Regions from separate parts of the Hydrogenophaga sp. BPS33 genome, predicted to be linked through region 1. Evidence: predicted binding sites of a transcription regulator. Region 1 holds the regulator's gene; each other region holds the start of a gene.

Region 1 (7,832 bases):
CCACCAGCAAGGCGGAGTACAACAGGCCGCAGGGCATGAGCGCCCACCCCAGGCCCAGCACGAACGGCGCGCGCGGCCCCAGCGCGGCCATCGTGGGCCTGGCCTTGCGCCACACGGCCTGCCCCAGGTTCTCGATCCAGGCGGGCTGGCGCGCACGCCACAGCAACGCCATGCCCAGCAGCAGCGCCCCCACATGGAACATGGTCCACACCGGACGCAGCACCGCGGTGTTCGTGCCCAGCCACGCCAGCCCCTGCACCGAGCCCGCGGCAAAGGCGCCGAACAGCGCGTAGCCGGCGATGCGGCTGAGCTGGAAACTCAGCAAGGCTTGCGTGCTGCGCGCCCCCGCCGCTCGGCCCACGCCCGCGCACGCGGCACCGCACATGGCCACGCAATGCGGGCCGCCCACCAGGCCCATGAACAACGCGGTGATCGCCATCGAGGTTTGCATGCTCGGACGCGTTCGCGCGGGTCAGATGATGCGGGAGAAACGCGCCCGGTCACGATCTGCCTGCAAGTGGCGGTCGAACACCATGGCAATGGCGCGCACCAGGAACCAGCCGGTCTCGGTCACCTGCACGCTCGCGTCGTCCAGGCGGATCAGGCCCTCGTCGGCCAGCGTTTTCAGGGCGTCCATCTCGCGAGCGAAATAGCGCTTGAAATCGATCAGATGCCCGAGTTCGATCGACTCGAACTGCACCTCGCCCTGGCACATCAAGGCCATGATGACCGCGCGCCGCAGCAGGTCGTCGCGCGTGAGGGCCAGGCCGCGCACCACGGGCAGGCGGCCCTGGTCGAGCAGGTCGCGGTATTCGTCCAGCGTCTTGGCGTTCTGGCTGTAGGTGGCGCCGATGCGGCCGATGGCAGAGACACCCAGCGCGATCAGGTCGCAGTCGGGCTGGGTGCTGTAGCCCTGGAAGTTGCGGTGCAGGCGGCCTTGGCGTTTGGCCACGGCCAACGCATCGTTGGGCAAGGCGAAATGGTCCATGCCCACATAGACGTAGCCCGCGTCCATCAGCGCGTCGAGCGAGAGGGCCAGCATGCCGAGCTTGTCGCTCGGGCTGGGCAGCTCCACGGCGGAAATGCGCCGCTGCGGCTTGAAGCGCGCGGGCAAGTGGGCATACCCGTAGAGCGCGATGCGGTCGGGCCGCAGCGTGTTCACCTGCGCCAGCGTGCGCGCGAAGGACTCCGGCGTTTGCAGCGGCAGGCCGTAGATCAGGTCCACGTTCACCGACTCGAAGCCGATGCGCCGCGCGGCCGCCACCAGCGCGAACACCTGCTCGGCCGGCTGCACCCGGTGCACAGCTTTCTGCACGGCCGGGTCGAAGTCCTGCACGCCAAAGCTCAGGCGGTTGAAGCCCAGGCGCGCCAGGGTCTCGAGACGTTCTTCCGTGACCGTGCGCGGGTCCACCTCCACCGAGTACTCGCCGCCCGGCACCAGCGTGAAGTGACGCCGCAGCATGGTCATGAGGTCGCCGAGTTCGGCGTCTGACAGGAAGGTGGGGGTGCCTCCGCCCAGGTGAAGTTGCGAGACGTTCTGGCCTTTGCCGATGTGCGCCACCTGCAGCTCCACTTCACGCGCCAGGTAGCGCAGGTACTCGGTCGCGCGCGAATGGTGTTTGGTGATGACCTTGTTGCAGGCGCAGTAGTAGCAGACCGACTCGCAAAACGGAATGTGCACGTAGAGCGACAGCGGCAGCGCCATCGAACCGGCCCGGCGCTGCTCCAGCGCCTGGACGTAGTCGCTCTCGGTGAACGCCTCGACAAACCGGTCGGCGGTGGGGTACGAGGTGTAGCGCGGGCCGGGAACGTCGAACCGGCGCAACAGCTCCTCGGAAATGGCGTGGCTCAAAATGAAATCTCCATCAAGGCCCTCACTGTGCGGCAGACTGGGCTGCCGCCCCTTGATCTCGGTCAACAAGTGCCCAGATCGCATTTCGCCCCCAATGCTTACGGGGGTATGCTTCGCCCTATGGACGCCCAAAGCATCAAAGTCGCCTGCTCGAGTTGCAACCTGCGGGAGCTGTGCCTGCCCATGGGACTCAACCCGGGGGAAATGGACAAGCTCGACGCCATCGTCTCCAAGCGCCGCCGCATCCCGCGCGGCGCCGCGCTCTTCAACGTGGGCGACAAGTTCACGTCGCTCTACGCGGTGCGTTCAGGGTTTTTCAAGACATGCGTCACCACCGCCGATGGCCGCGACCAGGTGACCGGCTTCCAGATGACGGGCGAGATCATCGGCTTGGACGGCATCGTGAACGACCACCACTCGTGCAACGCGGTGGCGCTGGAGGATGCCGAGGTCTGCATCATGCCGTTCGACCAGGTGGAAGAGCTTTCACGCGAATTCACCACGCTGCAGCACCACGTGCACAAGATCATGAGCCGCGAGATCGTGCGCGACCACGGCGTGATGCTGCTGCTGGGCAGCATGCGCGCAGAAGAGCGGCTGGCGGCATTCCTGCTGAACCTGGTGCAACGGCTGCACGCGCGGGGGTTCTCGCAGTCGGAGCTGGTGCTGCGCATGACGCGCGAGGAGATCGGCAGCTACCTGGGCATGAAGCTGGAGACGGTCAGTCGAACGTTCTCGAAGTTCGTCGACGACGGCATCATTGACGTCAAGCAGCGCTACGTGCGCATCAAGGACACGGACGGCCTGCGCCGCATCGTGAACCCGCAGCCCTGTGGATGATGTCGCTTCGCGGGTCGCTGCCCCCCCCAAGGGGGCTGATCCGCCTTGGGGCGGCCCGGCGGCGGATCGCGTCCCTTCTCCATTTCAGTCTCGCGCCAGCCACACGCTGAGCGCGCCCGAGAGCGCCGTCACCGCCCAGAACACGAAGAACGCCACGGTGTAGACCATCTGGCGCGAGCCTTCGAGCGGCTGGCCGCCGAGCCAGTGCAGGTCGCCCGGGTCGACCATCGCGAACACCAGCATCTCCAGCAATGCGGCAGTGAGGAAGGTGGGCCAGGCGATGCCCATCCATTGGCGCACGTTCATTTCATCGCTCCTGCGGCACGACGGGCGAGGCCGCGTGGTTGCGCGCCTGGTGGGCGGGCTGCAGCTGGATCAGGGCTTCGTCACGCGCCTGGCCTTGCAGCACGGAAGCCGCCGCGCGGTCGCGCTCGAAAGCGGTTTTGTCGAGCACCGGGTCGGCATGGGTCACGGCAATGTAGACCATGACGAGACTGGCCAGCACCACGATCAGCGGGCCACCTACCACCAGCCACATTTGCGGCACGCGCCACCAAGCCACGCTCGGTATCTGGACGGTGGGAGAGGACGATGGGTTCACGCGAGCTCCTTCAAAGACGGAAAACAAGTTCAACGCGGCACGAGGAACACGGCCTTTTCGGACACGTGGATGCCCTCGTCGCCTGTGGCGCGGATGTCGAAGCGGATCGGATGCGATCCGCTGCTGGCCGCGTCCGGCGGGATCTGCACGCGCACGGCCACGGCGCGCACTTCGGTCGACAGCACCTCGACCTCGGCCGGCGTGTCCAGCGCGATGCCGGGCAGGCCCGAGACCTGGATGGCATAGCGCTGCGGCAATTCGGTGGCGTTCATGATCTGCAGGCGGAACACGTTCTCGATCCGGCCCTCTTCCACCATGCGCGCGAGCGCCCCCCGGTCGCGTATCACGTCGACCTTGAGCGGCGTGCGCAGGAACAGGCTCAGGCCCACCGCGATCGTGATGACACCCAGAATGGCCGTGTAGACCAGCACGCGGGGGCGCAACGCCCGGCGCAGCATCTGGCGCGTGCCCCAGCCTTGCTCAATGCCGTTCTGCGTGGAGAAGCGGATCAGCCCGCGCGGGTAGCCCACCTTGTCCATCACGGTGTCGCACACGTCAATGCAGGCAGCGCAGCCGATGCATTCGTATTGCAGGCCGTTGCGGATGTCAATGCCGGTCGGGCACACCTGCACGCACAGCGTGCAATCCACGCAGGCACCCAGGCCCAGCGCCGTGGGGTCGGCCTTCTTCGAGCGCGCGCCGCGCGGCTCGCCGCGTTGCTCGTCGTAGGTGACGATCATGGTGTCGCGGTCGAACATCGCGCTCTGGAAGCGCGCGTAGGGGCACATGTACTTGCACACCTGCTCGCGCAGGAAGCCGGCGTTGCCGTAGGTGGCCAGGCCGTAGAAGAAGATCCAGAACCACTGCCAGGGCCCGAGCGCGGCGGCCATGGAGAGCGCGCCCAGTTCGCGGATGGGCGTGAAGTAGCCCACGAAGGTAAAGCCGGTCCACAGCGAGAACACCAGCCACAGCGCGTGCTTGAGCGAGCGCTTGGCCAGCTTCTCGGCCGAGAGGCCCGCACGGTCGAGCTTCAGGCGCGCGCTGCGGTCGCCCTCCACCCGCTTCTCGATCCACAGAAAAATTTCGGTGTAGACCGTCTGCGGACAGGCAAAGCCGCACCACAGACGCCCGGCCACGGCGGTGAACAAAAACAGCGCCAGCGCCGAGATGACGAGCAGGCCGGTGAGGTAGATGAAGTCCTGCGGGTACAGGACGAGGTTGAAGATGTAGAAGCGGCGCGCCTCCAGATCGAACAGCACGGCCTGGCGGGCGTGCCACTGCAACCAGGGCAGACCATAGAACACGATCTGCGTGAGCCAGACCATGATCCAGCGCCAGCGCGAGAACAGGCCCGAGACCGAGCGCGGCTGGATCTTCTCGCGCGCGGCGTACAGGGACACCATCACCTCGTCGTCGGCGGGCACTGCGACGATGGGAATGGTGGCTTTTCGATCGGTCATGAAGGATTCTTCTCGCGCGCGTCGGTCGGTCGGTCGATCAGTTGGGCGCTGGCGACGCCTTGTTCGACATGCCCCACACATACGCGCTCAACACGTGGATCTGGTCGGCATTGAGCTTGTCAGCCTGGGCCGGCATCTGGTTGTTGAAGCCCTTGGTGATGGCCCGCACCACGGCCTCTTCGCCCCAGCCGTGCAGCCAGACCTTGTCGCTCAGGTTGGGTGCGCCCATGGCGGTGTTGCCCTTGCCGTCCGCGCCATGGCACGCCGCGCAGGCGGCGAAGGCGGGTCGGCCCAGAGCCGCGCGTACCGAGTCGTGCGGGCTGCCCGAGAGGCTGAGCACGAAGTGGGCGACGTTGCGCACGTCTTCGGGCGAGCCCACGGCCGCGGCCATGGGAGGCATCACGCCCATGCGCCCGGAGATGATGGTGGCCTTGATCGTGGCCGGGTCACCACCCCAGAGCCAATCGCCATCGGTCAGGTTGGGAAAGCTGCGCGCGCCGCGCGCGTCAGAGCCGTGGCAGGTGGCGCAGTTGTTCATGAACAGGCGCTCGCCGATCGCCATGGCCTGTGCGTTGCCCGCGAGCTGCTGGGGCTCCATGCCGTTGAATTGCGCGTACAACGGCGCGATCTCTTCGGCTCGCTTGGCCACTTCGTTCTGGTAGCGGCTGCCGGACGTCCAGTTCAACATGCCCGGGTACTTGCCGTACATGGGGTACAGCAAGCCGTAGAGCAGCGAGAACACCACAGTGATGATGAAGAGATAGACCCACCAGCGCGGCAGCGGGTTGTTCATTTCGCGCAGGTCTTCGTCCCACACGTGGCCGGTGGTGTTGTCGGCCGTGGCCTTGACCTTGGCGGTGCCGCTGACCCACAGCAGCACCAGGCACGCCAGGATGCTGACCAGCGTGAGGCCGGCCACGTACCAGGACCAGAAATCGCTCGTAAAGTCGCTCATGAGGGTTCTCTCGTGCTGTCTTGGGGCGCTTCGTCGCGAAACGGCAGCAGGGCCGCGTCGTCGAAGCGGGCCTGGTTGCGCCGGGACCAGGCCCAGACAACGATGCCCAGGAAGGTCAACAGGCTGATCACGGTGACAGTGCTGCGCAGAACGTTGATGTCCATGTGTGCTCTCCAGGTGCTCACTTGATTGCGGTGCCGAGCACCTGCAGATAGGCGATCAGTGCGTCCAAGTCGGTCTTGCCTTTCACCTCGTCGCTGGACGCGGCGATCTCTTCGTCGGTGTACGGCGCGCCCAGCGTGCGCAGCGCTTGCATGCGCCTGGGCAGGCCGGCCGCGTCCACGGTCTTCTTCTCCAGCCAGGGGTAGGCCGGCATGTTGGACTCGGGCACCAGATCGCGCGGGTTGATCAGGTGGATGCGGTGCCATTCGTCGCTATAGCGGCCGCCCACGCGGTGCAGGTCGGGGCCGGTGCGCTTGCTGCCCCACTGGAACGGGCGGTCGTAGACGAACTCGCCCGCCACCGAGTAGTGGCCGTAGCGCAGCGTCTCGGCCTGGAAGGGGCGGATCATCTGCGAGTGGCAGTTGTAGCAACCCTCGCGCACGTACACGTCGCGTCCGGCGATCTGCAAGGCGGAGTACGGCTTGAGGCCGGGCACCGGTTGCGTGGTGGATTTCTGGAAGAACAGCGGAACGATTTCCACCAGACCGCCCACCGCGATCACCAGCACGATGAGCACGATCATCAGGAAGTTGTTGGTCTCGATCCGCTCGTGGGTGAAACCTTGTGGCTTTTCTTGGGCCATGTGCGTGTCCTCAGGCTTGAGCCGGATTCAGGGTTGGAATGCGGGCCTCTTGCACCCGTCCGTTGCGCGCGGTCATGACCATGTTCCAGAACATCAGCACCATGCCGGCGAGGTAGAGCACGCCGCCGCTCAGGCGGATCAGATAGAAGGGGAAGGTGGCCTTCACCGACTCGACGAAGGTGTAGGTCAGGCTGCCATCGGGGTTGACCGCACGCCACATCAGGCCCTGCATCACGCCGGCGATCCACATCGCGGCGATGTAGAGCACGATGCCGATGGTCGAGATCCAGAAGTGCAGTTCGATGGCGGGCACCGAGTACATCTGCTTCTGGCCGTAGAGGCGCGGGATCAGGTAGTACATCGTGCCCATGGTGATCAGGCCGACCCAGCCCAATGCACCGGCGTGCACGTGGCCCACGGTCCAGTCGGTGTAGTGCGAGAGCGCGTTCACCGTCTTGATCGACATCATCGGCCCCTCGAAAGTGGCCATGCCGTAGAACGACAGGGAGACGATCAGGAAGCGCAGGATCGGGTCTTCGCGCAGCTTGTGCCAGGCGCCCGAGAGGGTCATGATGCCGTTGATCATGCCGCCCCAGCTGGGCGCCAGCAGGATGAGCGAGAACACCATGCCGACCGATTGCGCCCAGTCGGGCAAGGCCGTGTAGTGCAGGTGGTGCGGGCCGGCCCACATGTAGGTGAAGATCAGCGCCCAGAAGTGCACGATGGACAGGCGGTAGCTGTACACGGGGCGCTCGGCCTGCTTGGGGATGAAGTAATACACCATGCCCAGGAAACCGGCGGTGAGGAAGAAGCCGACCGCGTTGTGGCCGTACCACCACTGCACCATCGCGTCCTGCACGCCGGCGTAGGCCGAGTAGCTCTTGAACAGGTCCACCGGCAACGCGGCGCTGTTGACCAGGTGCAACACCGCCACGGCCAGGATGAAGGCGCCGAAGAACCAGTTGGCCACGTAGATGTGGCGCACCTTGCGCATGCCAATGGTGCCGAAGAACACGATGGCGTAGGACACCCACACGAACGTGATCAGGATGTCGATCGGCCACTCCAGCTCCGCGTATTCCTTGCCCGAGGTGTAGCCCATGGGCAGCGTGATCGCGGCCAGCACGATGACCAGTTGCCAACCCCAGAAGGTGAAGGCCGCGAGCCGGTCGGAGATCAGGCGGACCTGGCAGGTGCGCTGCACCACGTAGTAGCTGGCGGCGAACAGGCCGCAACCACCGAAGGCGAAGATCACCGCGTTGGTGTGCAAGGGCCGCAGGCGGCCATACGACAGCCATTCGATGCCCAGATTGAGCGCA
Region 2 (7,832 bases), 210 kb from region 1:
CGCTTGCGGATCACTGGCGGCGGTGCGGTGTTGCGTGGCCCCTGGATGTTGCGCTGCGCAGTGCGCCTGCCCAGAGAGCATGAACTGCTTCGCGGCGGGCCGGCGCAAGCAGCCCGCTGGCTCGGAGGTGTACACGTCAAATGGCTGCGCCGCATGGGCATGGCCCATGTCGAGTGCTACGAAGGCCCTGTCCTGGAGCACTGGTCGTGCTTTGCGGGGCGGGTACCAGGCGAGGTGGTGATGCACCGGCAGAAGATCACCGGCATTGCACAAACCTGGCGACGCCACGACGTGCTGCTGACCTCAGGGACGCTGCTGTCGGCCGTGCCTTGGTCGCTGTTGTGCGACGCCATGCACCGCAGCAGGCTGTTCGAAGCGGACGCACTCAAAGTGCGGGCCATTGACGTGCAGCAATGTCTTGGCTCCCTCCCTCCCCAACCCTGGGCCGAAAGCCTGTTTGTCACACTGAGCGAGGCATTGCTCAGCGCCCAACCGCTTGCACCCAACGCAAGCGAAATCAGACCCATTGCGCACAGCGGATGTGACCGCTGACCCCGCCCTTTGATGTCCCCCCCTCACCCTTGAAAGGTCTCGCCATGTCGTACAAACGCATCCTGGTTCCCATCGATGGAAGCCCAACGTCTACCAAAGCACTGGTCGCGGCACTCGAATTGGCCCGTGAAAATGATGGCCGCGTGCGGTTGATGTACGCCCTGGATGAACTCGCGCTGATCAGCGGCTTCGAGTACTCGGGCGAGCTGATGAAAGCCGCCCGCGAGCAGGGCCAGAAGGCACTGGACGATGCGCTTGCAATCGTTCAGTCGTCGGGCGTCGAAGGCGATACCCGTCTGATCTCAACGCCAGGCAAGCGGCTCGGCGAGGCCGTGGCGGAGCAGTCGTCCGACTGGCAGGCAGACCTTGTCGTGGTCGGCACGCATGGCAGACGCGGCCTGAGCCGTGTGGTGCTGGGCAGCGGCGCAGAAAGCGTGCTGCGTTTGGCCATCGTACCGGTGCTTGTGATCCGCGGGGACGACAAGTCCTGATGCGCTCCCCATGTTTTTGACAGGACGCGCCACGCGCAAGCTGAGCGCGCCTGTTTTTGGCCTCGTCGCGAACGCTGGCGCCTTGCTTTCCGGGGCCAGCCTTGCTGAAAACTCCGCGTTGTTCCTACGCGTTCTTTCCTGAACGCTTCAGAGCCTTGCTTGCTGCATCCTTGGCGGACTGCGCGGCGTCGCGTGTTGCCTTTTCGGCCTTTTCGAAGGCTTCGCGTGCAGCGGCAGCGGCCTTTTCAGCCTCTTCCTTGCCCTTCTGCACATCGGCTTTTGCCAGCTCCTTGGCACGCGCAAGGGCTTCGCCGGTGGCATGCGCCGCGTTCGCCATTTCCTGCTGCACGCGCAGGATTTCTTCTCGCGCTTCGCCCCGTGCAGCGTCGGCCTCCACCTTCCACCGCCGTGCCGCATCGCGAGCGGCTTCGTCGGCTATGTGCGCGAGCCGAACGATCATCTGCGTGGTGCGTTGGGACCAGTCACCCACGGCGGCCTTGCCGCGTTCGGCAGCCGCCTTCGCGTGCTCGGCCATTTGTTGCGCGGCCAGGTCGGCCTTTCGCAGCCTGCTCGCGTCGGCGGGTTTGGTGTCCGCGGGCTGCGTGGCGACAGGCCCCTGCGCGGCCGACGGCTGTGGTGTTGGAGCGGTCGGGTCGGACGCCGCATGGACGGTGCCTGCCAGGAAAAAGACGGCGCACGCGATGAGTGAGGGCTTTGCTGTCATGGTGAATTCTCCGCATCAAAAGAGAAAACGATAGGCGCTTTCAGCGTGCGACAACTTGACAAGCATCAAGTCCGGCGAGCGTCAACGCGCATAGGGTTGGAGCAACGCATGAAGGAGCTCAAAATGTACCCACGCATTCTCTTTCCCCGTCGCAGGGAGACCGCTCACAGGAATCTGTGGGTGCGGCATTTTCGAATCCACCGTGTCGTGGCACTCCTGGCCACAGGTGGCTTGCTCTGCACAGCCGTGATGGCCCAGAACCGTGGCCAACTGCTCTACGAAACGCATTGCATCGCCTGCCACTCCGCCCAGATGCACTGGCGTGACAAACGGCTCGCCCAAGACTGGGGCAGCTTGCGTGGGGAGGTGCAACGGTGGCAGGCAAACGCTGCGCTGAACTGGACAGAGGAAGACGTCACCGATGTGTCGCGCTATCTGAACCAACACTACTACCGCTTCTCGGAGCCGGCGTCTCCGGTGGCCGCCGGGGTACCGATGCGCCAAAGTAGCGTGCCGTAATCCTCAGCCAGCGCCACGTTCACCGGAGAATGCCCATGGCTGCCGAAGGCTTCGTCCAGGTCGGCCCAGTCCTCTTCCGTCAATACGCGCTCGGCCAGCGGCAACACCATCTCTTCCTCCAGACGCATGTGCTCGAGATAGAAGTCGACATAGGCCTTCATCGCGGCCTCGAATGCGCGGCGCCGCCGCGTGCCCAGCATCTCGAAAGCCAGCAGGGCGTGCTCGACGTCGCGAATCTTCCGACCACCGTGCTCGTGCTCATAGTCGAGCTGGTCGAGCAACTCGCGTTCCTGCGGCGCACGCGCACGAAGCTTGGGGAAGAAAATCTCCGATTCCCTGCGGTGATGCTGCTTCTCGGGAAAGTCATCCAGGTAGAAGAGCGTCGCGCGCAACGTATCGAAGTCGGGCATCGATTCAGCCTCGCGGTGCCGCTCCAGAAGCTCCAGCACCGATCGCAGCAATGTCGCGAGCGAAGCGTGCTCGGAAGTGATGACACGGATTGTCTGGCGCATGGCTGTCCCCTCTGGATCCCCGTTCGTGTTCGGGCCAGTCGCCCATCGGGCGAGCGCCCTCGGCAAGTCGCTGGCCACTGTAAGTTCCCCCATCGGGTTGAACATTGATACAGCGCAAGATCTCCCTCACTGGCGCCAGCGGCCCCTGTCATCCCGATGCATTGAGCCATGTCAAAGCACGCCGTGGAGGAACACGTATCTTCGATTCCATTCGTATCGGAGAACGTTTTGAAATGCACATGGCCCGCTTCGCACATTGGCGGGAACGCTTCCCGGTGGATGGGCGCTGCGCTCGGGGGAACGGCGTTGCTGCTCTGCGCGCTGGTGGTGGGCCCTTCCCCGGTGCGGGCGAACGATCTGGTCGATGCTGCGCCGGCCTTGTCGGTGGGGTTCACACCCAACTACCGCGCGATCGTGAAACACGCGGGACCTGCGGTGGTCGGTATCGTGGTGGAAGGGGTGCGCACGCCATCAGCGCTTGAGCTTGTGTCCGATGCGGGAGCGCCTGCGCTGCTTTTCAAAACCCCTCTGCCCTTTCACGGCCAGGGATCGGGCTTCATCATCAGCGCCGACGGACTGGTGCTCACGAGCGCGCATGTGATTCAGGGTGCCCGACGGATCACGGTGCGCATGAGCGACCGCCGCGAATTTCGCGCCCAGGTGGTGGGCAGCGACAGCGTGACGGATGTGGCGGTATTGCGCATCGGGGCCCGGGATTTGCCGGTTCTGAGGGCGGGGGCGATAACGCAACTGCAAGTTGGCGACCCGGTGGTGGCCATCGGCGCGCCGTTCGGCCTGGAACAGAGCGTCTCGCACGGTATTGTGAGTGCCATGCGACGCTCACTGCCTGGTTTGTCCGCCGTGCCACAGATTCAGACCGACGCTCCCGTGAACCCGGGCCACTCCGGGGGACCACTGCTTGACGCAAGTGCCTCGGTGATGGGCATGCTCGCGCAGATCTACTCGCTCTCCGGCGGCTATGAAGGTCTTTCGTTCGCCGTCCCCATCGATGTGGTGCTGCGCGTCAAGGACAACATCCTTGCCCACGGACGCATGGCGCACGGCTACCTGGGTGTGACGATGCAGAACCTGAGCCTGACGCTGGCCAGCGCCTTTGGTCAGGAGCGGCCCCACGGGGCGCTGGTGGCGGGCGTGGACGTGGGCAGCGCTGCCGAAACAGCAGGGCTGAAAGTGGGCGACATCATCACGGCTGTCAATGGTCAAACGCTCGGTCACGCCAGTGAGCTCACCGGCCATCTGGGCGTGGCATCTCCTGGCGATCGGATGCGTCTGACCGTGTGGCGTGCACGGACGTCGCAAGAAGTGGTGGTGCGCCTTGACGAAGCGACGGATCTCGATGAGGTGGACAGCGCCGATGCGGCCACTTCCGCCAAAGAGCCGCAAGAGCTGGGTTGGCGGCTACGAGCGCTGTCGAATCAGGAGCGCAATCTGCTCGGCGTGGCCAGTGGCGTCTGGGTCGATGAGGTCAGCGCCGTCAGTGCGCAAGCCGGGTTGCGCGCGGGCGATGTTCTGCTGGCAATCAACCTCAAGCCCATCCTGTCCACCGACGATGTGGACAGGGCCGTGCGGGAACGCCCGCTGCAACTGGCGCTGCTGATCGACCGCGACGGCACGCGCATGTTCATTCCACTCGCGATGGAATGACGCGACACAAAAGCTCTGTCTCATTTTCCGTCCTTTGCGCGTCCTTGATACTTGTCAAGGTGCAACGGCAACGTCAAGTCCAACATGGAAAGGGATGCTGCGCACGCCCCTCGACAGAACCTGGCCCACGAAAGACACACCATGGCATTCAACCTGCACCAACGCTGCTTTCTGACGCTGCGCGATTTTTCTGCCGGCGAGATCGGCTTTCTGCTCAAGCTCGCGGCCGATCTGAAGACCGCCAAAACCACGGGCACGGAGCAACCTCTGCTGCGCGGCAGGGAGATCGCGCTGATCTTCGAAAAGGACTCCACCCGCACCCGCGTCGGCTTCGAGGTGGCGGCCCACGACCAGGGCGCCACCGTGACCTACCTGGGTCCATCGGGCAGCCACATCGGCCACAAGGAGTCGATCAAGGACACGGCGCGCGTGCTGGGGCGCGTGTACGACGCGATCGAGTACCGCGGCTTTGGACAGGCGGTGGTCGAGACCCTGGCCACATGGGCCGGCGTGCCGGTCTACAACGGGCTCACCGACCAGTTCCACCCGACGCAGATCCTGGCCGACTTTCTGACCATGCGCGAACACAGCGAGAAACCGCTGCGCGACATGGCCTTCTGCTTCCTGGGCGACACGGGCAACAACATGGGGGCCACGCTGCTGACGGCAGCCGCCAAGATGGGCATGGATGTGCGCCTGTGCGGGCCGCAAAGTCTGTGGCCAAGCAAGGACATCGTCGATGAGGCGCTATCGCTGGCCCAGGAGAGCGGAGCTCGCATCCTTCTGACCGAGGACGTGGCCGCTGGCGTGAAGGATTGCGACTTCCTTTACACCGATGTCTGGGTGTCGATGGGCGAACCCGAATCGGTCTGGGCCGAGCGCATCCGGCTGCTGCTGCCTTACCAGGTCAACGCGCAGACGATGGAACTGACGGGCAACCCGCGCGTGCGCTTCATGCATTGCCTGCCCGCCTTTCACAACACCGAGACCGAGGTGGGTGCGCAGATTCACAAGCTGCACGGCATCAGCGCGATGGAGGTCACCGACGAGGTGTTCGAGAGCCCCGCGTCCATCGTGTTCGACCAGGCCGAGAACCGCATGCACACCATCAAGGCGGTGTTGGTGGCGACCCTCGGAGGCTGACATGGCACGTGTCGTGGTGGCTCTGGGCGGCAATGCGCTGTTGCGACGGGGCGAACCCGTGAGCGCGTCGACCCAGCGTGACAACATCCGCCGCGCCGCGAAAGCGCTCGCGCAACTCATGGGCGAGGGGCACCAGTTGGTCATCACCCACGGCAACGGCCCCCAGGTGGGCTTGCTCGCGCTGCAGGGCGAGGCCGCTGGCAAGGGCGCGTTTCCGCTGGACGTGCTCGGCGCCGAAACCGAGGGCATGATCGGCTACGTGTTGCAGCAGGAGCTGGACAACGCGTACGCAGGGCCGGCGCAATTTGCCACACTGCTGACGCAGGTCGAGGTGGATCCCGGCGATGCGGCCTTTCGCACGCCGCGCAAGCCCGTGGGCCCCGTCTACACCGAAGGCGATGCGCGGCGGCTGGCCGAGCAGCGCGGGTGGGCCATCGCGCGCGATGGCGATGCCTGGCGCCGCGTCGTGGCGTCGCCACGGCCGGTGCGCATTCTGGAGATCGACGTGATCCGCCTGCTGGTGGATCAAGGGGTGACCGTGATCTGTGCGGGCGGTGGCGGCATTCCCGTGGCGCAGCGACCTGACGGCAGCTTTGTCGGCGTGGAAGCCGTGATCGACAAGGACCACGCAAGCGGTTTGCTGGCCGCCGAGCTGAAGGCGGACGCATTCCTCATGCTGACCGACGTGCCCGCGGTGTTCACCGACTGGGGCGCTCCCGCCCAGCGCGCGCTGGGTGACGTGACGCCGCAAGACCTGGCGGCCCTGGACTTTGCCGCCGGCTCCATGGGCCCCAAGGTGCAGGCCGCCTGCGATTTCGTGAACCGCACCGGCGACATGGCTGGCATCGGCGCGCTGGAGGACGCATCCGCCATCCTGGCGTGCCAGGCCGGCACACGCGTGGTGCCGGCGCTGTCGCGGTGACCAGACCCGTCATGTCCGCAGGCATCCCCTCTTCCCAGGCATCGCAATCGAACGTCGAGCACCTGCTGAGCCTCGCAGCGGTGGACGGCACCTGCGGGCTGGCTGCGGCCGACGCCGAACAACGGCGCGCCCGGCATGGGCCCAATGCATTCGACGTTCAGCGGCCGCGCTCGGCCTGGCTGAACTTCCTGGACCAGTTCCGCGACCCGCTGGTCTACCTGCTGCTGATTGCCGCGTGCGTCACGCTCGTGGCCTGGTGGGTCGAGGCCGAAGGGGGCTTGCCGGTCGACGGCATCGTGATCCTCTCGATCGTGGCGCTCAACGCGGTGCTGGGCTTCCTGCAGGAGGCCAAGTCCCAGCGCGCCGCCGCCGCGCTGGCGCGGCTGGCGTCGGCCACGTCCGGCGTCTTGCGCAGCGGCACGGTGCTGCGCATACCGAGCACGGAGCTGGTCAGCGGCGACATTCTGTTGCTGGCCGAGGGTGACCGGGTGGGCGCCGATGCCCGGCTGATCGACGCCCATGCGCTGCTGGTGCAGCAGGCGTCGCTGACCGGCGAGAGCGAAGCCGTTCAGAAGCAGGCCGGCGAGCTGAGTGGCGAGCATCCCCTGGCCGATCGCCACAACATGGTGTTCAAGGGCACGGAAGTGGTTCGGGGCAATGGCCGCGCGCTGGTCACGGCCATTGGCATGCAGACGGAAATGGGCGCGATCGCCCATTTGCTCGCCACGACACCCGATGAAGCGACACCGCTGCAAAAAGAGGTGCGCCACATCGGGCGGGTGCTGGGCGGGGCGGTGCTGGTGATTGCCACCATCGTGATCCTGACGGAGCTCTGGACCGCCGACATCCGCACCTGGACCGAGGCCGTGCCGGTGTTGCTGCTGGGCGTGTCGCTGGCCGTGGCCGCCGTGCCCGAGGGCCTGCCGGCCATCCTCTCTCTGGTGCTGGCCCTGGGTGTGCAGCGCATGGCCGCACAGAAGGCCATCGTCAAGAAGCTGTCCTCGGTCGAGACACTGGGTTCCGCGTCCGTCATCTGCACCGACAAGACGGGCACGCTGACGCGTTCCGAGATGACCATCCAGCGGGTCATGACGGCCTCGGGCAGCAGCAGCGCGGATGGCGTGGGCTACGCGCCCGAAGGCCGGATGCACCACAAGGGCGAAACACTGCAGCCCGGTGCGCTGCACAGCGAAGTGGTGGCACTGCTCAGCGGCGGCAGCCTGGCCGGCAACGCCGACCTGCGCCAGGACGCCGATGGCAATTGGGTCATCCAGGGCGACCCCACCGAGGCCGCCTTCCTCGTG
Region 3 (7,832 bases), 310 kb from region 1:
CTCGTTGGCTCGCTCCAGGGGATACCGGCTGATCTCGACCTGCAATGGATGCTCCGCGGCGAATGCCAGAAACCCGATGGCGTCCGCACGCGTGAGGTTGGCCACCGACAGCAACTGGCGCTCCTCCCAGAGCCAAGCGTACGGGAAGCCAGGGATGTCGCTCATGTGGATGCCGCCGCACACGACGCGCCCACCCTTGCGCACCGAGCGCAAGGCGCCACGCGAAGGGTGTTCACGGCTCGGCCCAACGCCTCGACGATGCCGACGATCTCGTGGCCTGGAACCAGGGGCAGGCGCGGCACAGACAGTTCCGCGTCGACGATGTGCAGATCGGTTCGGCACACTGCGCAGGCCAGAACACGCAGACGGACTTCCGTCGGACCCGGTTGCGGAACCGGCCGCACCTGCAGGCGCAACGCCTGGCCGCATTGCGTCAGCACCATGGCGCGCATCATGGCTGCCTTCGCCGCGGTCAGGGTCTGGTCGCCAGGCCGATGGCGGCCTGGTGCTGACGATGCCGTGCCAATGCCACCAACTGTGCCGAGGTGGGGTGGTTCACGACTTCCCAACCGCTGATCCGGGGCAGCAGTGCCGGCCGATGTTTGTCGATGAAGTGGTGGAAATCGGCCTGCACCTTGTGAGCGCCGGTCAGCAGGATGGACTCCATGCTGGCCAAGGCATCGCAGACCTCGGCAAAGAACTCGTGCTCGCTGCGCACCTGGCTGCGGTGTTGGCGGGTGGGGTGGTCATGGGCCCGGTGGTGGCGCTCCTGCATGTGCTCGGCGTCGAATTCGATGACATGGGCGCTGTGGTGATCCATCCAGATCACGGCATGGCGGAAGGACATGGATTGCTCCGTTCGCGGGGTGGTGGGAGGTGTACGGCTGCACGACCGACCTTAAAGCTCGCGCTCCCTACGGGGTTTGACGTAACGCAAGTCCGACGGCACAGGGTGTTCGTGCACCTTGACGTTGCGCAAGCCTCAGCAAGCGCCAGCGGCGTAACCTGCCTCGCATCCCATCAAGGAGTTCTCCATGCAAGCCCTTCGCTCCATCCTGCTTCATATCGACAGTTCCGAACATTCGGCCGTTCGCACCGCCGTGGCCCGCCAATTGGCGGAAGATTTTGATGCCGAGGTCATTGCCCAGCCTTGCATGCTGACCTCCTTGACGCGCTATCCCTATGCGGTGGAAGGCGCGGCGGCTGCCGTGGAGCTGTTGCTGGCTCTTGACAAAGAAGGCCTGGACCGCGCGCATGCCACCTTCGTCAAGGCGGCGGCGGGTTCCCCACGGCTCCATTGGGCCGAGCCATTGGCGGACGGACCATGGGGCTTTGCGCAGCGGGCGCTTTACGCCGATCTGCTGATCCTGGGGCAGCGACACGAAGACGACCCTGCCGACGGTGAAGTGCCCGCCGACTTTTTACCCAGTGTGCTCGTGCAGAGCGGTCGCCCGGCACTCGTGCTGCCCTACGCGGGCCGCGTTGAAACCGTGGGCCGCACGGTGCTGGTGGCATGGAAGGAGACCCGGGAGGCTGCCCGTGCCGTCTCCGCCGCCATGCCGTGGTTGAAGCGCGCCGCTCAGGTGCATGTGGTGGCGCACGGGGAGGGCGTTGACGACGCCCTGCGATCGCTCGAGCGCTATCTGGGCGCGCAAAAGGTTCACGCCACCCTGCACGCGGGTGGGGCGGAGGAGCGCGACATGGGCAACGCCCTGTTGTCGAGGGCAGCGGATCTGGGCGCGGATCTGCTGGTGATGGGCAGCTACGGTCACAGCCGGGCGCGGGAGTGGGTTCTGGGCGGCGCGACGCGCACCATCCTGCAAACCATGACGCTGCCCGTGCTGATGGCGCACTGACGCGCGAGGGCCGATCCCGCCGTTACAGACGAGACATCGATCGTTCACCGAGCGATACGCAACGATTCTGTCCGTTGTCGCGGCGTTTCCAGACGGTGCCTAGCATCGGAGTCCTGCCTCTTGAACACACGACAGGAGTTCCCATGCACACCATCGCGCGCGCTTTGCCAGCGAAGAACCCCACCCCATTCGCGCCGCTGGCGCGCGGCTGCAGCAACGCAGCGCCGCCGCCCGCCCAGGCCCCCTTGGCGGCGGGCCGCCAGATATCGGAGATGCTGGGTCTGCTGGGGCAGCAGCTCGCCCCCCAGCGCCGTGTCGTTCACGCGGGAGACGTCATCTACCGTGTTGGCGAGCGGTTTGTCCACCTGTACATCCTGAATTCGGGCCTGTGCAAGATCGTCAACCTGGCGGCCGACGGGCGCGAGCAGTTGGTCAGCCTGAACTTCCGTGGCGACTGGCTCGGGTTCGACGGCATTGCAGACGGACACCATGGCTCGGACGCGATCGCCATGGACACGGGCGAGATCTGGGTGATTCCGTACCAGTCCTTGATGGAGGCGAGCGCGTCCTGCCCGGCGGTTTTGCACGCGATGCATGCCGCGATGAGTCTGGCCCTTGCCCGCGACCAGGGGGCATTGATGTCGATCTGCACACTGCCCGCCGTGGCACGCGTGGCCGACTTCCTGCTGTGTTGGGCGGGCTCGCTGGCCGAGCGCGGCATCCGCACCGACCAGATCACCCTGCGCATGACCCGCGCGGAGATCGGCAACCACCTGGGCATGACGCTGGAGTCGGTCAGCCGTGCACTGTCGCGCCTGGCGCGCGACCACGTCATCGGCTTCGCCACGCAGGGCCGCCGCGATGTCCAGATTCCGGATGTCAGCGCCTTGTCCGCCTTCGTGCAACGCCACCTCTCCCCGGTGCCCGTCGCGATGCAGTGAGCCGGCCTTCTCAGGCGCTTGAGAGGGCGCGCGCCATCGCGCGTGACAGTTCAGACCGGGTGTAGGGCTTGCGAAGCACCTCCCAGCGGATTTGGTCCCCATCGTCGGCAGCGACCGGATTCACGGGAAAGCCCGACATCAACAGCACGGCCAGGTGCGGAAACTGCTTTTGCGCCTCGGCGGCCAGAAGCGTTCCGCGCATGCCGGCGCCCAGCGCGATGTCGCTCAACAGCAGGCCAAAGGGCAGCGGTTCCGCTTTCATGATGGCCAGCGCCTGCCGGGCCGTCGCGGCGGTGACCACCTTGCACTGGAGGCTCTCCAGAAACAACTGAACGACCTTGCGCACTTCGGTATCGTCTTCGACCAGCATGACCCGAAGTCCCACAGGCAGCGCTTCGACCACCTCGTCCTCGCTGGCCACGGCAGGGGCCTCGCGCACGGCGGGAAGGTAGATCGTGACGGTGGTGCCACGGCCCGGGCTGCTGTCGATCGTGATCGCTCCCCGGGACTGGTGGACGAAGCCATAGACGGTGCTCAGACCCAGCCCCGTACCACGACCGGCCTCCTTGGTGGTGAAAAATGGCTCGAAGGCGCGTTCCTTGACGCTCTCCGCCATGCCGGTGCCCGTGTCTGAAAGCGAAATCGCCACATAGCTGCCGCCGGACGTCGTGCCTTGCCCCTCCCGAAGTGTCAACGGCAATCCGTTGCACATGTCGACATGGAAGCGCAGCGTGCCTCCCTCCGGCATGGCATCGCGCGCGTTCAAGGCGATGTTCAGCAAGGCCGACTCCAGCTGCACGGGATCCGCCAGCACGGACGCGACACCGTGTGCCGCGTCGACCTCGATGCGGATGCGCTGGTCGAACGTGCGCAACAGCATGCCCGTGAGCGACTGCAGGAGGGCATGGGTGTCGACGGCGGTGGGTTGCAGCACCTGGCGGCGGGAAAACGCCAGCAGCTTGCCGGTGAGTTCGGCGCCCCGGCGGGTGGCTCTGGTGGCTGCGCCGACCAGTTGCCGGGCATGGCCGTTGTCAGCGAGCGTCGGCGACTCCTCCAGAACTTGCAGATTGCCCTGGATGACGGTGAGCAGGTTGTTGAAGTCGTGCGCGATGCCGCCCGTGAGTTGACCTACGCTCTCCATCCGTTGCGAGTGGCTGAGCGCTTCCTCCGACTGCACGCGCTGCAGGCTGGTGGCCAGCAGGCTGGAGAGTGATTCCAGGAACCGCAGTTCCTCAACGCCAAAACGATCCACTTCCTTGGAGCGCACAGACAGCATGCCGATCACGCGCCCTCGGTCGGACAGCGGCGCCGCCAGCGCGCTCGCCAGCCCACTGTCGAGGTACAGCGGCGGCACGATGAAACGGGTTTCATGGCGGTAGTCCGGGATGACCAACAGCTCCGCACGGGATGCCGTGTATCCCAGGGGCGTGTCGGGGGTGTTTGCCATGCGGGTGCCGATGTGTTCTCCCGGCAGCAGCCCCACGCCGCTGACCAGGGCGAACTCCTGCCCTTCGCCATCGAGCAGCCAGACCGCGGCCACCTCGACCTGAAGCGCCGTGGTGATGATGCTGGGAACGTGTTCCAGCATCACCTGCAGGTCTCGCGTATCCACGGCGAGGCGCCCCAACTGAGCCAGATGCTCACTGTAGCGAGCGCGTTGCAAGGCCTGCTGAACGCGAGGATAGGCTCCGATGTCGCGGATCGCCGCGACCACGAAAGGTAGGCCATGGCTTTGCAGCGGACTCAGCGCGATCTCCACCATGACCTCGGTGCCGTCCTTGCGCTGAGCCGTCAGGTCCATGCGGCGGCCCATCGGCCGTGGTGTGGGGGCCTGTCCGTAGACCTTGCGGTAGGAAGCGTGTCGCGAACGGATCTTCTGCGGCACGAGCGCGTCCACAGGCAAACCTACCAGTTCATCGACGGTGTAGCCCAGCAGCGTCGCTGCCGCGGCGTTGGCCATGGCAATCAGGCCTGCGCTGTCGACCACCAGCAAGGAATCGGGGTAAGCCTGGAAGATCGTCCTGAAGACGTCGTCCGTGTCGTCGCCCGGTGGCGGCGGTTGCGTGTCAGCGTCAGCCATGGGCGACGGGAGGCACCAGGATGTACCCGGCACCGCGCACGGACTTGATGATCTCGGTGCCACCCTGCTGCGCCTGCAGCTTTCTTCGCAGCCGTCCCACCTGCACGTCAATCGTGCGGTCGAACGGCGCTGCCTCCCGGCCTCGGGTGTGTTCCAGCAGGAAGTCGCGCGACAACACGCGCCCCGGGTGTTGGGCGAAGGCGCTGAGCAACTCGAACTCGCCGCTGGTGAGCGCCACATCGGTGCCCTGTGGGTTGCGCAGGCTGCGGGCTTGCACGTCCAGGCGCCAGCCGGCGAATTGCAGCGAGGAACCCGCGGGCGGGGTGAGCGGATGAGCGAGCAGCCGCCGCAGCACGGCCTTGATGCGTGCCACCAGCTCGCGCAAGTCAAACGGTTTGGTCACGTAGTCGTCGGCACCCACTTCCAGGCCCACGACCTTGTCGACCGCATCGCCGCGGCCCGTGACGATGATGAGGCCGATCTGCCAGCGGCCCCGAAGGCGCCGCGCGATGGAAAAGCCGTCCTCGCCGGGCAGGCCCAGGTCTAGCAACACCAGATCGGCGGGATCGTGCTCCATGAGCCGAATCAGGGCATCCCCGTCATGAACCTGCGACACGCGAAATCCGTGGCTCGGCAGGTAATTGGCCAAGAGCTGTGTGATGTCGACTTCATCGTCGAGCACCGCGATATGAGGGGCTGATTTCATGCGAGGTACACACAAAAAATTGCGCCAATCCGACCGTGAACACCAAATCGGCCGAAAGCGTAGCACGGCCAGCTTTCGCCAGGCTTGCTTTTTGCGTCGCAGGGGTTACTCCCTCGCTGCGGGGGCCGCAGCAGGGCAGTCCTTCATGTCCAGGACCATGCGGACGGTGCCCGGATCGCTCCCATCGCCAGGATCGGCCCGCAAGCCCATGGCGCGAGCCAGACTGAGCATGCGGGTGTTCTCGTGCAATACGAACCCAACCAGGCGACATGTGCCCCGGTGCCTTGCGTGTTCGATGAGCCGCTCGAAGAGGAGGGTACCCAGGCCGCGGCCTTTGAGGTCGGAGCGCACGATGATGGCGAACTCCGCCTCCACGCCGTCCGGATCGCTCAGGGCGCGCGCCACGCCCAGTGTCTGAGGCGAGCCTTGTTCGTCAGCGGCCTCGGCCACGAAGGCCATCTCGCGGTCGTAATCGATCTGAGTGAGGCGCGCGAGCTCGCTGCGCGGGAGGTCGTGGCGCGAATAGAAGATGCGCAGGCGCACGTCTTCCGGGGCAAGGGATTCGAGAAAGCGCCGGTGCTGCATCTCGTCCTCTGGCCGGATCGGGCGAATCAGCAGCTTTCGCCCGTCCCAGAGGCATTCGCGCACCCACTGTGTCGGATAGGGCAGGATGGCAAAGCGCGAGGCACCCGACACGGGTGCCAGGGACAGCCGCACCCGCGCGTCAAGCGCCAGCGCGCCGTCTTCGTCCAGCCACAGCGGATTGATGTCCAGCTCCGCCATCGCCGGCAGATCGGCCTGCATCCGGGAGACGGCCACCAGCACGTCGCACAGGGCGTCGAGTTGCGCAGGCGGGCGGTCGCGGTACCCTGCCAGCAGTTTGGCCACGCGGGTGCGCGAGACCAGTTCTCGCGCCAATGCCCGGTTCAGCGGTGGCAGGGCCATGGCCGTGTCGTCGATGACCTCCACCGCCGTGCCGCCCTGGCCGAAGAGCAGCACAGGACCGAACACGGGGTCCACGCTGGCGCCGACGATCAATTCGTGTGCGTGGGGGCGCCGCACCATGGTCTGCAGCGTGAATCCGTCGATGCGCGCCTGCGGCCGGGCGGCGTGCACCGCCTGCAGCATCGCGTTGACCGCGTCGGTCAAGGCGACGTCGCTGTCCAGCCCGAGCCGCACACCGCCGACATCCGATTTGTGCGTGATGTCGGGCGAGAGGATCTTGAGCGTCACGGGGTAACCCAGGCGATGGGCCGCCTCCACCGCCGCCTGCGGCGTGGCTGCCACTGTCGCCGAGGTCACGGTGGCGATGCCGTATGCCGCCAGCAATGCCCGGACGTCCTGCTCGTCCAGCCATTCGCGCCCCTGGGCCATGGCCGCGTCCAGGCTGGCTTGTACCGCCGCCAGGTCGGGTGTGACCGTGGGGCCCGCGCTGGGCATTTCCATCAACGTGGCCTGATTGCGCCGGTAAGTCTGCAACATCGCGAAAGCGCGCACCGCTTCTTCGGGCGTGGCGTAGTCGGCCACGCCAGCCTCCTGGAAACGCCGGCGGGCTTGGGCCACCGCGTCCTCGCCGAGCCAGGCGCTCATCACCCGATCGGTGTTCGCGCGCACCAGCGGAAGACAGGCGCGCGCGATGTCCTCGCTGCGCACGATGGCGGTAGGTGCATGCAGGAACAGCACGGCGCCGGCCGACTCGTCGGCCAACAGCGCAGAGAGGGTCTGCGTGTAGCGTTCGATGGGAGCGTCCCCGATGATGTCGATGGGATTGGCACGCGACCAATGGGCGGGCAACACGGCATCAAGCTGTGCCATCAGGGCTGCGCCGGGTTCGCTGAGCACGACACCCTGGTGGGCCGCCGCATCGGCCGCCATGACACCGGCCCCGCCGCCATTCGTCATGATGCTGAGCGTGGCGCACGAATTGCCACGAAACCGCGAGAGGGTTTCCGCGGCGATGAACAGCTCCTGCAGGGTATCGACGCGCAGCATCCCGGCACGGCGGATGGCCGCGTCGTACACCTTGTCGGAGCCCGCGAGCGCGCCGGTGTGGGACGCCGCCGCTTTCACACCATGGCCCGCGCGCCCGGCCTTGACCACGATCACCGGCTTGTTGCGCGCTGCCGCGCGCGCGGCGGACATGAACTTTCTCGGCGATTCGATCGACTCCACATAGAGCAGGATCGAACGTGTTCGGGCATCGCTGGCGAGGTGGTCCAGCAGATCGCCAAAGTCCACGTCAAGATGGT

The links. The regulator FNR, encoded in region 1, switches genes on or off when oxygen is low (the NO sensors DNR and NnrR bind a similar motif). The targets are predictions, from matches to a motif close to TTGATNNNNATCAA.
Region 2: a site for FNR is predicted at 2,960-2,973, ahead of F9K07_RS15685 (hemerythrin domain-containing protein). Genes of this name have one in related genera too.
Region 3: a site for FNR is predicted at 924-937, ahead of F9K07_RS15150 (universal stress protein). Genes of this name have one in related genera too.

What each region holds. Positions count from the first base shown of each region.
Region 1 covers NZ_CP044549.1:3,593,796-3,601,627, forward strand. Annotated here, with positions in the region: gene F9K07_RS16715 (sulfite exporter TauE/SafE family protein) at 1-451, opposite strand, end outside; gene hemN (oxygen-independent coproporphyrinogen III oxidase) at 473-1,852, opposite strand; gene fnr (fumarate/nitrate reduction transcriptional regulator Fnr) at 1,973-2,692, shown strand; gene F9K07_RS16730 (hypothetical protein) at 2,777-2,998, opposite strand; gene F9K07_RS16735 (nitrogen fixation protein FixH) at 3,000-3,293, opposite strand; gene ccoG (cytochrome c oxidase accessory protein CcoG) at 3,323-4,753, opposite strand; gene ccoP (cytochrome-c oxidase, cbb3-type subunit III) at 4,791-5,708, opposite strand; gene F9K07_RS16750 (cbb3-type cytochrome oxidase subunit 3) at 5,705-5,872, opposite strand; gene ccoO (cytochrome-c oxidase, cbb3-type subunit II) at 5,890-6,513, opposite strand; gene ccoN (cytochrome-c oxidase, cbb3-type subunit I) at 6,524-7,832, opposite strand, start outside.
Region 2 covers NZ_CP044549.1:3,387,114-3,394,945, forward strand. Annotated here, with positions in the region: gene F9K07_RS15670 (hypothetical protein) at 1-552, shown strand, start outside; gene F9K07_RS15675 (universal stress protein) at 597-1,043, shown strand; gene F9K07_RS15680 (hypothetical protein) at 1,168-1,767, opposite strand; gene F9K07_RS15685 (hemerythrin domain-containing protein) at 2,217-2,798, opposite strand; gene F9K07_RS15690 (trypsin-like peptidase domain-containing protein) at 3,078-4,463, shown strand; gene argF (ornithine carbamoyltransferase) at 4,605-5,606, shown strand; gene arcC (carbamate kinase) at 5,608-6,528, shown strand; gene F9K07_RS15705 (cation-translocating P-type ATPase) at 6,540-7,832, shown strand, end outside.
Region 3 covers NZ_CP044549.1:3,286,505-3,294,336, reverse strand. Annotated here, with positions in the region: partial or broken gene F9K07_RS15160 (alcohol dehydrogenase catalytic domain-containing protein) at 1-452, opposite strand, end outside; gene F9K07_RS15155 (hypothetical protein) at 473-847, opposite strand; gene F9K07_RS15150 (universal stress protein) at 1,035-1,856, shown strand; gene F9K07_RS15145 (Crp/Fnr family transcriptional regulator) at 2,000-2,797, shown strand; gene F9K07_RS15140 (PAS domain S-box protein) at 2,808-4,877, opposite strand; gene F9K07_RS15135 (response regulator) at 4,870-5,583, opposite strand; gene F9K07_RS15130 (bifunctional acetate--CoA ligase family protein/GNAT family N-acetyltransferase) at 5,689-7,832, opposite strand, start outside.